Regions from separate parts of the Sodalis sp. RH15 genome, predicted to be linked through region 1. Evidence: predicted binding sites of a transcription regulator. Region 1 holds the regulator's gene; each other region holds the start of a gene.

Region 1 (3,281 bases):
GCCATAAATGGATGTTACGGGCGCGAAAAGCGCCGGCACAGGCATTCAGGTAGTAGCAGAACATCCGGAAAAATCGATCCGAGTAATTTCCCGATAACGTCGGCCAGGCGGCGAGAAAACGTTCATACCAGGCCATTAGCGTTTTGTCATAATCGGCACCGAAATTATGCCAGTCCTCCATAACAAAATGCTTCTCGCTGGCCCGCGCGATATGCTGCACGGAAGGGAGGCAGCCATTAGGGAAGATGTACTTGTCGATCCAGGGGTCCACGTTCATATCGGTCTGGTTGGAGCCGATGGTATGGAGCAGGAAAAGGCCGTCGCGTTTCAGGTTGCGATCAATGACGTCGAAATAGGTGGCGTAGTTTTTCGGACCTACGTGCTCAAACATGCCCACCGAAACGATACGGTCGAATTGCACGTTGAGGTCGCGGTAATCCTGCAGCGAGATAGTGACGTCCAAACCTTCGCAGCGATCCTGCGCCAGTTTCTGCTGTTCAGCGGAGATAGTCACCCCCTGAACCGAAACACCGTAGTTCTTGGCCGCATAAGCGGCAAGCCCGCCCCAGCCGCAGCCCACATCCAGCAGCGTCATGCCCGGTCTTAACTGCAGCTTTTCGCAGATCATCCTGAGCTTGTCCTGCTGCGCTTCCTCCAGGGTGGTGGCCTTGTTCCAATAGCCGCACGAATACTGCATATAGGGATCCAGCATCAGGCTGAACAGGTCATTACCCAAGTCATAATGCTCTTTGCCGACAATCCAAGCCCGTTTTTTAGACTGAAGATTCATGAGCCGCGCGGCGGCAACGCGCATAACATCCTTGAAATGCCGGGGAAGCTTATTTTCCAAACCGGCTCTTAAAACGCGCTGAAAAAAGATATCCAGTCGCTCGCATTCCCACCAGCCGTCCATGTAACTTTCACCCAACCCCAATGACCCGTCCTCTAGCACGCGTTTAAAAAATTCCGGGTTCTTGACATGAATATCAAACGGCCTTGCGCCGTTGATCTTTACACCTGCCTCAGCAAGCATTTCATGGATGATTCGATACCAAGCATTATCATGAAAGCTCAGGTCTTCAACACACGAGGAACTCATAGCTTCTCCATCACCTTTCTTCTGTTATAACCCCGTCAGGAAAAGCGTAGCCGATACCTGCGGGCTTTTATAATCATCCACGGGTATCCGTGGTGTCGGATGTACCACAATAAACAGAGGAATATAAAAAACACCAATAGACTGTTTGTCAGACGGGCGCTTCATAAATAGGATGACGCCATGTAAAAACACGACATTCTTTTAAAGCAAAATTATTAGACAACTCGTTATATTTGTTAACGATATTGAGTATAAGCCTGCATTCCGGTTTAGACAATAGCTGACAGAATAATGTATTTCACAGATAAGTTAATGATTTCCTATCGAAACAATAACTCATCAGGCACATTCGGCGGTATGAAATATATTATTACATTCGGGAGCGAATCACCTTTGATAAGGGGCTCAGGAGGCCGTGCGCCGCCCTTCAGGAGCGAAACGGGCCGTCGGCCACCGAACGGCGTACAATCAGGGCGGGATGCACTTCGATAATCCTGGCGTTTTCCCGTTTGCTGGTGATACGGTCCAGCAGCATGGTCAGCGCGGCCTCGCCCAGCTCTTCTTTGGGTTGATGAATGGTAGTCAATGACGGGGTAAAAAAGCACGAATTGCGCACATTATCATAACCGATAATTGAGATGTCATCGGGAACCTTCATGCCCATTTCATCAATGGCGCACATTGCACCCATGGCCATGATATCACCGCCGCAAAATACCGCCGTGGGCCTTTGCGGCCTGGACAGAATGAGTTTCATGGCCTGATAGCCGGATTCCGGTTCGAAATCCCCCTGCACAATCCATTGATGGGGAATGGCGATGCCGGCTTCTTCCAGGGCCCGCAGGTAGCCGCGATGACGGCCGCCCCCGGTATTGCGCGCCAGTTGGCCGGGTATGGCGCCGATATCGCGATGCCCCCTGGAAATCAGATAGCGGGTCGCCATGTAACCCCCGGCGAAGGCATTGTCGATAATGGTATCGGTGAAATCCCGGCGAGCTTCGCCCCAATCCATGACCACCATGGGGATATGGCGATACTCTTCCAGCATATTCAGCAACGGTTCGGGATATTCGGCGCACATCACCAGCAACCCGTCCACCCGTTTTTGCGCCAGCATCGCCAGATAGGCGCCCTGTTTGTTCAGATCGTTATGGGAGTTGCACAGCACAAGGGTATATCCCCGCACAAAACAGTGGTGCTCAATCGACTCGATAATTTCCGCGAAGTAGGGCGCTTCGCTTGAGCTGGCCAGCAGGCCGATGGATTTTGTGCGGTTGATCTTAAGGCTGCGCGCCACGTCGCTGGGGGAATAGTGCAGCTGCCCGATGGCCTCCAAAACGGCGATCTTGGTCTCTTGCGCCACAAATCGCGTCTTATTGATGACATGTGACACCGTAGTGGTGGATACCCCGGCGCGTTTCGCCACGTCTTTAATGGTTGCCATGCGTGTAGAACTCCTGTACGCCGAAATAAATAAATCGCCAATTTTCCTTGATTCGGCACTAAAGTGAAAGCGATAAAGATAAATATGCTCGGGAGTTGCTGCCCGGCAAGCTTTTTTAATCGGGTTATGCGACACTGCTTACAACCTACGGGTGTAAAGATATCCCGTTCAGCGATAGGTGTAGTGATAAGGAGAAGTGATGAGCAGCGATTTCAAATTGTCATTAATGACCACGGTATTTTCCTTGCTGGTGATCATTGCGTTCAGCTTTACCGCGGTAATGAATTAAGGCGCCCAGGCGCCTTTTTTTCCTTTCAGCGAATGGTTTTCGGCGTCACGACCCGGCGGGCGCCGACATAGTGATCCGCCCAATAATCTTCATTCAGATAGCTGATGCGGATATCGCGGCCGGTGCGGGGGGATTCGATAAACCGTCCGTTGCCCAAATAAACGCCCACATGATCCGCCGCGCCGCGGTTGGTGATATGGAAGAAAACCAAATCGCCGCTTTCCAGATCGTCTTTCTTCACCGGCGCCGCATCGCGTAAATGGAACATTTCATTGGCGGTACGGGGCATATGAATCCGTACCACGTCCTTATAAGCATAATAGATCAGGCCGCTGCAATCGAACCCGGTATTGGGCGACATGCCGCCCCAGCGATAAGGCTTGCCCATCTGGGACATCAGCTTGTTCATCGCCGTCAATTTGGCATGCTGATAGCGTTTTTTGTGGCTA
Region 2 (3,281 bases), 1.5 Mb from region 1:
TGGCCGGAGCGGGCCAGTGGGGAATCAGCAGGGAATCCATGGTTAATCCATCTGATCCGCGAAGGTTTCGCTATCCGCCTTCATGACGGCGATTAATTCCACCATATCCTGCGGCAGCGGGGCGAACCATTCCATTTCAATGCCGGTGACGGGATGGTACAGCCGCAGCCTGGTTGCATGCAGCGCCTGGCGATCAAAGCCGCGCAGCATATTCACAAACTCTTCCGAGGCGCCTTTAGGGGGACGGGGGCGGCCGCCATAGAGCGGATCCCCCACCAGCGGATGGTTGATAAAGGCCATATGAACGCGTATCTGGTGGGTACGTCCGGTTTCCAGCCGCAGCCGCAGCCGGGTATGGGCGCGGAAATGCTCCATGATGCGGTAATGGGTCACCGCCGGTTTGCCCATGGGATGCACCGCCATATGGGTACGCTTGGTGGGATGGCGGGAAATGGGCTGCTCCACCGTGCCGCCGGCGGTCATGGTCCCCATGGCCACCGCTTCGTATTCACGGGTGATTTCCCGCGCCTGCAATGACTCCACCAGCCGGGTTTGCGCCGGTACGGTTTTTGCCACCACCATCAGACCGGTGGTATCTTTATCCAGCCGATGTACGATACCGGCCCTGGGCACTTCGGCGATGGCGGGATAATAATGCAGCAACGCATTCAGAATGGTGCCGTCGGCATTGCCCGCCCCCGGATGCACCACCAGATCCCGGGGTTTATTTATCACCAGGATATCGTCGTCTTCGTACACGATATTCAGCGCGATATCCTGCGCCGCCCAGCGGGTTTCTTCCTCGATAATCGCGTCGATTTCAATGGCTTCGCCGCCAAGAACCTTCTCTTTGGGCGTAGCGGTCACGTTTCCGTTCACCCGGACCCGGCTGTCGAGGATCCAGATTTTTATACGGGAGCGAGAATAATCAGGGAACAATTCGGCCAAAGCCTGATCTAACCGTTGCCCAAGTTGTGATTCATTCACCATCGCGGTGAGGAGTTGTTGTTGTGCCATATGCAGCTTCTTCGTTATCGTTGGGTTTTCACGGCAATGCCGTTTAGAATTATGCTATTGTAGCTGGTCTCATTCGGGAGCTTAACGGACAGTCTCCCGGAATAACACTCTGAGGATAAGCAAAACGTCATGATGCGTATGAAATATCTGGTGGCAGCAGCCACATTGAGCCTGATGCTGGTCGGTTGCTCCAGTTCCAAGGATGCCGTTCCTGATAATCCGCCCTCCGAGCTGTACAGCACCGCACAACAGAGATTACAGGACGGCGACTATAAAGGAGCCATCAAAGAACTGGAAGCACTGGATAACCGTTATCCCTTCGGTCCTTACGCGCAGCAGGTTCAGCTTGATTTGATTTATGCCTATTACAAATCGGCGGATCTCACGTTGGCCCAGGCCTCCATCGATCGCTTCCTGCGTCTGAACCCGACACATCCGAACGTCGATTACGTCCTGTATATGCGTGGTCTGACGGATATGGCGCTGGATGACAGCATGATTCAAGGGTTCTTCGGCATCGATCGTTCCGACCGCGATCCGGAACATGCCCGTGCGGCTTTCCGGGACTTCACCCAATTGATTCGCGGCTATCCTAACAGCCAGTATGCCACGGATGCCAATAAACGTCTGGTTTATCTTAAAGACCGGCTCGCCAACTACGAGCTGGCGGTGGTGCGTTTTTACACCCGTCGCGGCGCCTATGTGGCGGTAGTCAACCGGGTCGAGCAGATGATGGTTGATTTCCCTGATACCCAGGCAACCCATCAAGCATTGCCGTTAATGCAAAACGCCTATGAAGAGCTGCGGCTGCCCGGCCAGGCTGACAAGGTAGCGAAGATTATCCAGGCCAATCCCGCCTGAACCTCGCCTACATGAACGTAAAACGGCAGCCAAGGCTGCCGTTTTCGTTTGTCGCCATGCGCCGGCGACAAGAATGCATCTGAATCATCTCATCGATAATGACCGATCCGCCGGCAACTCTCAAGCCCCCATTGTCCTTTTCTGAGACCGGTTCACAAAACCCCTTAGCCTCTGTTGAACCGCCGATAAAAAGTGATCTTTATCACACTTTTTGCCCTTCGAGAGGGTATGCTGGCATTACGTAGACGGGAAAACACAGAGAGGCAGTGATATGATTATCAATATTACCAGCAAACAAATGGAAATCACCCCGGCCATTCGTCAACATGTGGAAGAACGTCTGGCAAAGCTCGCCAAGTGGCAGACGCAATTGATAAACCCTCATATAATCCTCTCAAAACAACCGCAGGGATTTGTGGCTGACGCCACATTGAACACGCCAAACGGTCCGCTTGTAGCCAGCGCCGGTAACCTGGATATGTATGCCGCCATTAATGAGCTGATAACCAAGCTGGAACGGCAGCTCAATAAAGTGCAGCATAAAGGCGAAGCCCGCCGCGCCACCGAATGCGTCAAGATCAACAACAACCTGGCGGTTTTCTAACCGATAGGGGCGGCCCGGGAGGATTTCTCCCGCCGCATAACGGGTCACACCCCACAACGCGCCGTAACGGCGCGTTTTATATTGACAGAATGAAAAGCCAGCGGTTACTGTAAACACTCCAAAAGATCACTAAGCCGATACAATGCACATGACCCCGTTTTTCTTCGCCTTCTTTTTTACCTTCCCCTGAATGGGAGGCAGCTCGTCATGTGAGAAAGAATGCGAAGACGAACAAAAAGCCTCCTGACAACAGGGGGCTTTTTTTATTACGGCGTGAAAGGTAACTAAACATATGAGTGACAACCCATTATTAGCGCTACGGGAGCGCATCAGCGCGCTGGATTTGAAACTATTGTCGCTGCTGGCGGAAAGACGCGAACTGGCGCTGGAGGTCGCGCGCAACAAATTGACCACTCACCGGCCCATTCGCGATAAAAGCCGTGAGAGCGATATGCTCGGACAGTTGGTGGAAGAAGGCAAAAAACGCAATCTCGACGGGTTTTATGTCACGCGCCTGTTCCAGCTGATTATCGAGGATTCGGTGCTGACGCAGCAGGCGTTGTTGCAATCGAATTTAAACCAGACCATTGAACGCTCGGCGCGCATTGCCTTTCTCGGACCGAAGGGCTCCTACTCCCATTTGGCCGCGCGGCAATACGGAGCGCGTTATTTCGATCAGGTGGTAGAGTGCGGCTGCCTGAAATTCACCGACATTGTGCAGATGGTGGAAACCGGTCAGGCCGACTACGGGGTGCTGCCCATTGAAAACAGCAGTTCCGGTTCAATCAACGATGTTTAC
Region 3 (3,281 bases), 1.7 Mb from region 1:
AGGATACTGGTTAAATCTGTACGTTTTGGCATTGCTTGGCTCCTGATTATTTCGCCTGAGAACGATATGACTTAATCAATTCTATAAAGTGATCGAACAGCGGACCCGCGTCATGGGGGCCGGGGCTGGCCTCCGGGTGCCCCTGGAAGCTGAACGCCGGTTTATCGGTGCGGCAAATGCCCTGCAGCGAACCGTCGAACAGCGAGACATGAGTGACCCGCAGCGTAGGCGGCAGCGACGTTTCATCCACGGCGAAACCATGGTTCTGCGCGGTTATCATTACCCGGTTGGCGTCCAAATCCTTCACCGGATGGTTGCCGCCGTGGTGGCCGAATTTCATTTTCAGGGTCTTGGCGCCGCTGGCCAGCGCCAGCAGCTGATGCCCCAGGCAGATGCCGAACACCGGTATGTCGGTTTCAAGAAAGGTTTTAATGGCGGCGATAGCGTAATCGCAAGGCTCCGGATCGCCGGGACCGTTCGCCAGGAAGATGCCGTCCGGGTTCATTGCCAGGACGTCCGCCGCCGGGGTCTGCGCCGGCACCACCGTCAGGCGGCAGCCGCGATCCACCAGAAGGCGCATGATATTGCGTTTTATGCCGTAATCGTAAGCCACCACATGGAACGGCAGTGAGTCGGCGCAAGCAGGGGCCGGCAGGCCGCCTTCAAGACGCCAGCTGCCCTGGGTCCAGGGATATTGTTCGGTGGTGCTGACTTCCTTTGCCAGATCCATGCCCTTGAGACCCGGGAATTGCCGCGCTTTTTGCAGCGCCAGCCCGGCATCGGGAGCATCGCCTGCGATGATACAGCCGTTTTGCGCCCCTTTCTCCCGCAGCAGCCGGGTCAGTTTACGCGTATCGATATCGGCGATGCCCACTACGTTATTCTTTTTAAGATAGTCAGACAGGGAGCCGGTGCTGCGGAAATTGCTCGCTATCAGCGGCAAGTCCCGGATAACCAGGCCCTCGGCCTGAATGCAGGAGGATTCTTCATCTTCTGGATTAGTGCCGACATTGCCGATATGGGGATAAGTGAGAGTAACGATTTGGCGGGAGTAGGAGGGATCGGTGAGAATTTCTTGATATCCGGTCATCGAGGTGTTGAAGACCACTTCCCCCACTGCCGTACCCTCCGCCCCGATGGCCCGACCGTGGAATTGGGTTCCGTCTTCCAGAACCAATAGCGCTGACTTTATCAAAACACCCTCCAAGGAATATTCAGTCATTGTATTTGCATATTAATTCAGATTTAACGGTCTAAATCAATGCAAAAAACACCTTCAAGGTGGATTTTTGGCAAATTGGGCGCATTTTAATGATGCATAGGGCACTTGTCTACCCCCGCAACAATAATTCATTCAATTAATCGTCATTTCACCTGTTAAGCAGAGCGAACCGGTTAAAAAGCTCTGTAAAAGAGCAAAAGTAATCGGTTGCCTGACAAAAACAGGGAATATCAATGAAGCATTTTCCCGCCAGGAACGTTTTTGGCGGGAACGAGAAGGTTTTGATGAAAAATACTTCTTAAAAACGCTATTTATAACGATTTTGATGAAAAAAAACAGGCAAGCGTATATTATTAAAATATTTTAAAAAATGACAAAATATATCTTATTAAAATCATAGACATAAAAATACATCATTCACATATATATTTTTTTCTGTCTATAAATTACCGAGATCGAGCACATCCGCCATATTATAGAGCCCGGCTTTTTTACCATTCAGCCATATCGCCGCGCGAACGGCGCCATTGGCAAAGGTCATGCGGCTGGAAGCCTTATGGCTTATCTCTACCCGCTCACCGATATCCGCAAACATCGCCGTATGCTCACCCACTATATCACCCGCGCGCACGGTGGCAAAGCCGATGGTATGGGGCTTACGCTCGCCGGTATGGCCCTCGCGGCTGTACACGGCGCAATCCTTCAGCTGGCGTCCCAAGGCTCCGGCAATGGTTTCGCCCATGGCAAGGGCGGTACCGGAGGGGGCATCCACCTTATGACGGTGATGCGCCTCGATTATTTCGATGTCGCAATACTCACCCATCACCCGGGCGGTCTTTTCAAGCAACTTTAGCATTACGTTCACGCCGACGCTGAAATTAGCGGCAAAAACAATGGGAATATCCCGGGACGCCTGTTGAATGAGGTCTTTTTGCCCCTCATCAAAGCCGGTGGTGCCGATAATCATGCCTTTGCCATGGGTTTGGCAAAAAGCCAGGTATTCCAGGGTGCCTTCGGGGCGGGTAAAATCAATCAATATGTCAAACCGGTCTTTTACCGCGTCCAGACTATGGCCGACCCTGACATCAATATGACCTAAACCCGCCAGTTCACCGGCATCGGTACCCATCAGGCTTGAGCCTTCACGCTCAATCGCCGCCCCCAGGCAAGCGGATTGAGATTGTTGCACCGCCTGGATCAATTGCCGGCCCATGCGGCCCCCTGCCCCGACGACGGCTATGCGGATTGGTGTCATATCCATGCTCTCTCTGCTAAGTGAAAAATCAGTGTCAGGTTAACCGGAGGCGCCGGCCGCCGCCAGTTTATTTAACCGGTGATAAGGATAATATGATAAAAAAGGAGGGATATTAGCGGAAATGACTCAGGGTAAAATGAATTTTTATTCATTTGACTGAAAAACAAGGTGTCCAGTGGGAACAAGATGCCGGATCGTAGCGAAACGGCAACCCTGCTGTAAATACGTCCCTGTACGCTTTAACCCCGAGCGGGTTTTTTAGCACAATGGGATAGTCGTCCGGCTTATTCCACAATCTGCACTTTTACCCGCAGTTCTTTCGGCACTTCGAACACGATGTTCTCTTCCCGTCCCTGGCGCTCCTCGACATCTACGCCGCCCAAGGCACGTAAACGCTCAATCACCGCCTTCACCAGCACATCCGGCGCAGAGGCCCCGGCGGTCACGCCCACCACCGCCATGCCCCGCAGCCAGCTCTCCTGGATATCCGCGGCGGTATCGATGAGATAGGCCGGCTTACCCGCCCGTTGGGCCAGTTCCGCCAGCCGGTTGGAGTTGGAGGAGTTTCTTGAGCCCACCACCAGCACGATGTCCGCCTCGGACGCCAAGTCCCGCACTGCTTCCTGGCGATTGGTGGTGGCGTAGCAGATATCGTCCTTACGCGGCCCGATGATCTGGGGAAAGCGTTCACGCAGCGCATCGATAACCTCGGAGGTATCGTCGACGGAAAGCGTGGTCTGGGTCATGAACGTGAGATTGGCCTCGTCCTTGACCTGTAGCTTGCGGACATCCGCCGGCGATTCC

The links. Region 1 encodes PurR, which represses purine synthesis genes. Its sites were predicted from a motif close to CANGCAAACGTTTGCNTG; they were not measured.
Region 2: the regulator PurR is predicted to act here: its motif matches at 1,910-1,927, upstream of raiA (ribosome-associated translation inhibitor RaiA).
Region 3: the regulator PurR is predicted to act here: its motif matches at 1,419-1,436, upstream of carA (glutamine-hydrolyzing carbamoyl-phosphate synthase small subunit).

The regions. Positions count from the first base shown of each region.
Region 1 is NZ_CP178738.1:3,277,164-3,280,444, forward strand. Features, by position in the region: gene cfa (cyclopropane fatty acyl phospholipid synthase) at 1-1,099, opposite strand, end outside; gene purR (HTH-type transcriptional repressor PurR) at 1,527-2,543, opposite strand; gene ACL2XO_RS14945 (YnhF family membrane protein) at 2,743-2,832, shown strand; gene ACL2XO_RS14950 (C40 family peptidase) at 2,858-3,281, opposite strand, start outside.
Region 2 is NZ_CP178738.1:4,753,415-4,756,695, forward strand. Features, by position in the region: gene yfiH (purine nucleoside phosphorylase YfiH) at 1-40, opposite strand, end outside; gene rluD (23S rRNA pseudouridine(1911/1915/1917) synthase RluD) at 43-1,017, opposite strand; gene bamD (outer membrane protein assembly factor BamD) at 1,147-1,878, shown strand; gene raiA (ribosome-associated translation inhibitor RaiA) at 2,150-2,482, shown strand; Phe leader region at 2,624-2,749, shown strand; gene pheL (pheA operon leader peptide PheL) at 2,625-2,672, shown strand; gene pheA (bifunctional chorismate mutase/prephenate dehydratase) at 2,775-3,281, shown strand, end outside.
Region 3 is NZ_CP178738.1:4,971,758-4,975,038, forward strand. Features, by position in the region: gene carB (carbamoyl-phosphate synthase large subunit) at 1-32, opposite strand, end outside; gene carA (glutamine-hydrolyzing carbamoyl-phosphate synthase small subunit) at 47-1,195, opposite strand; gene dapB (4-hydroxy-tetrahydrodipicolinate reductase) at 1,662-2,483, opposite strand; gene ispH (4-hydroxy-3-methylbut-2-enyl diphosphate reductase) at 2,762-3,281, opposite strand, start outside.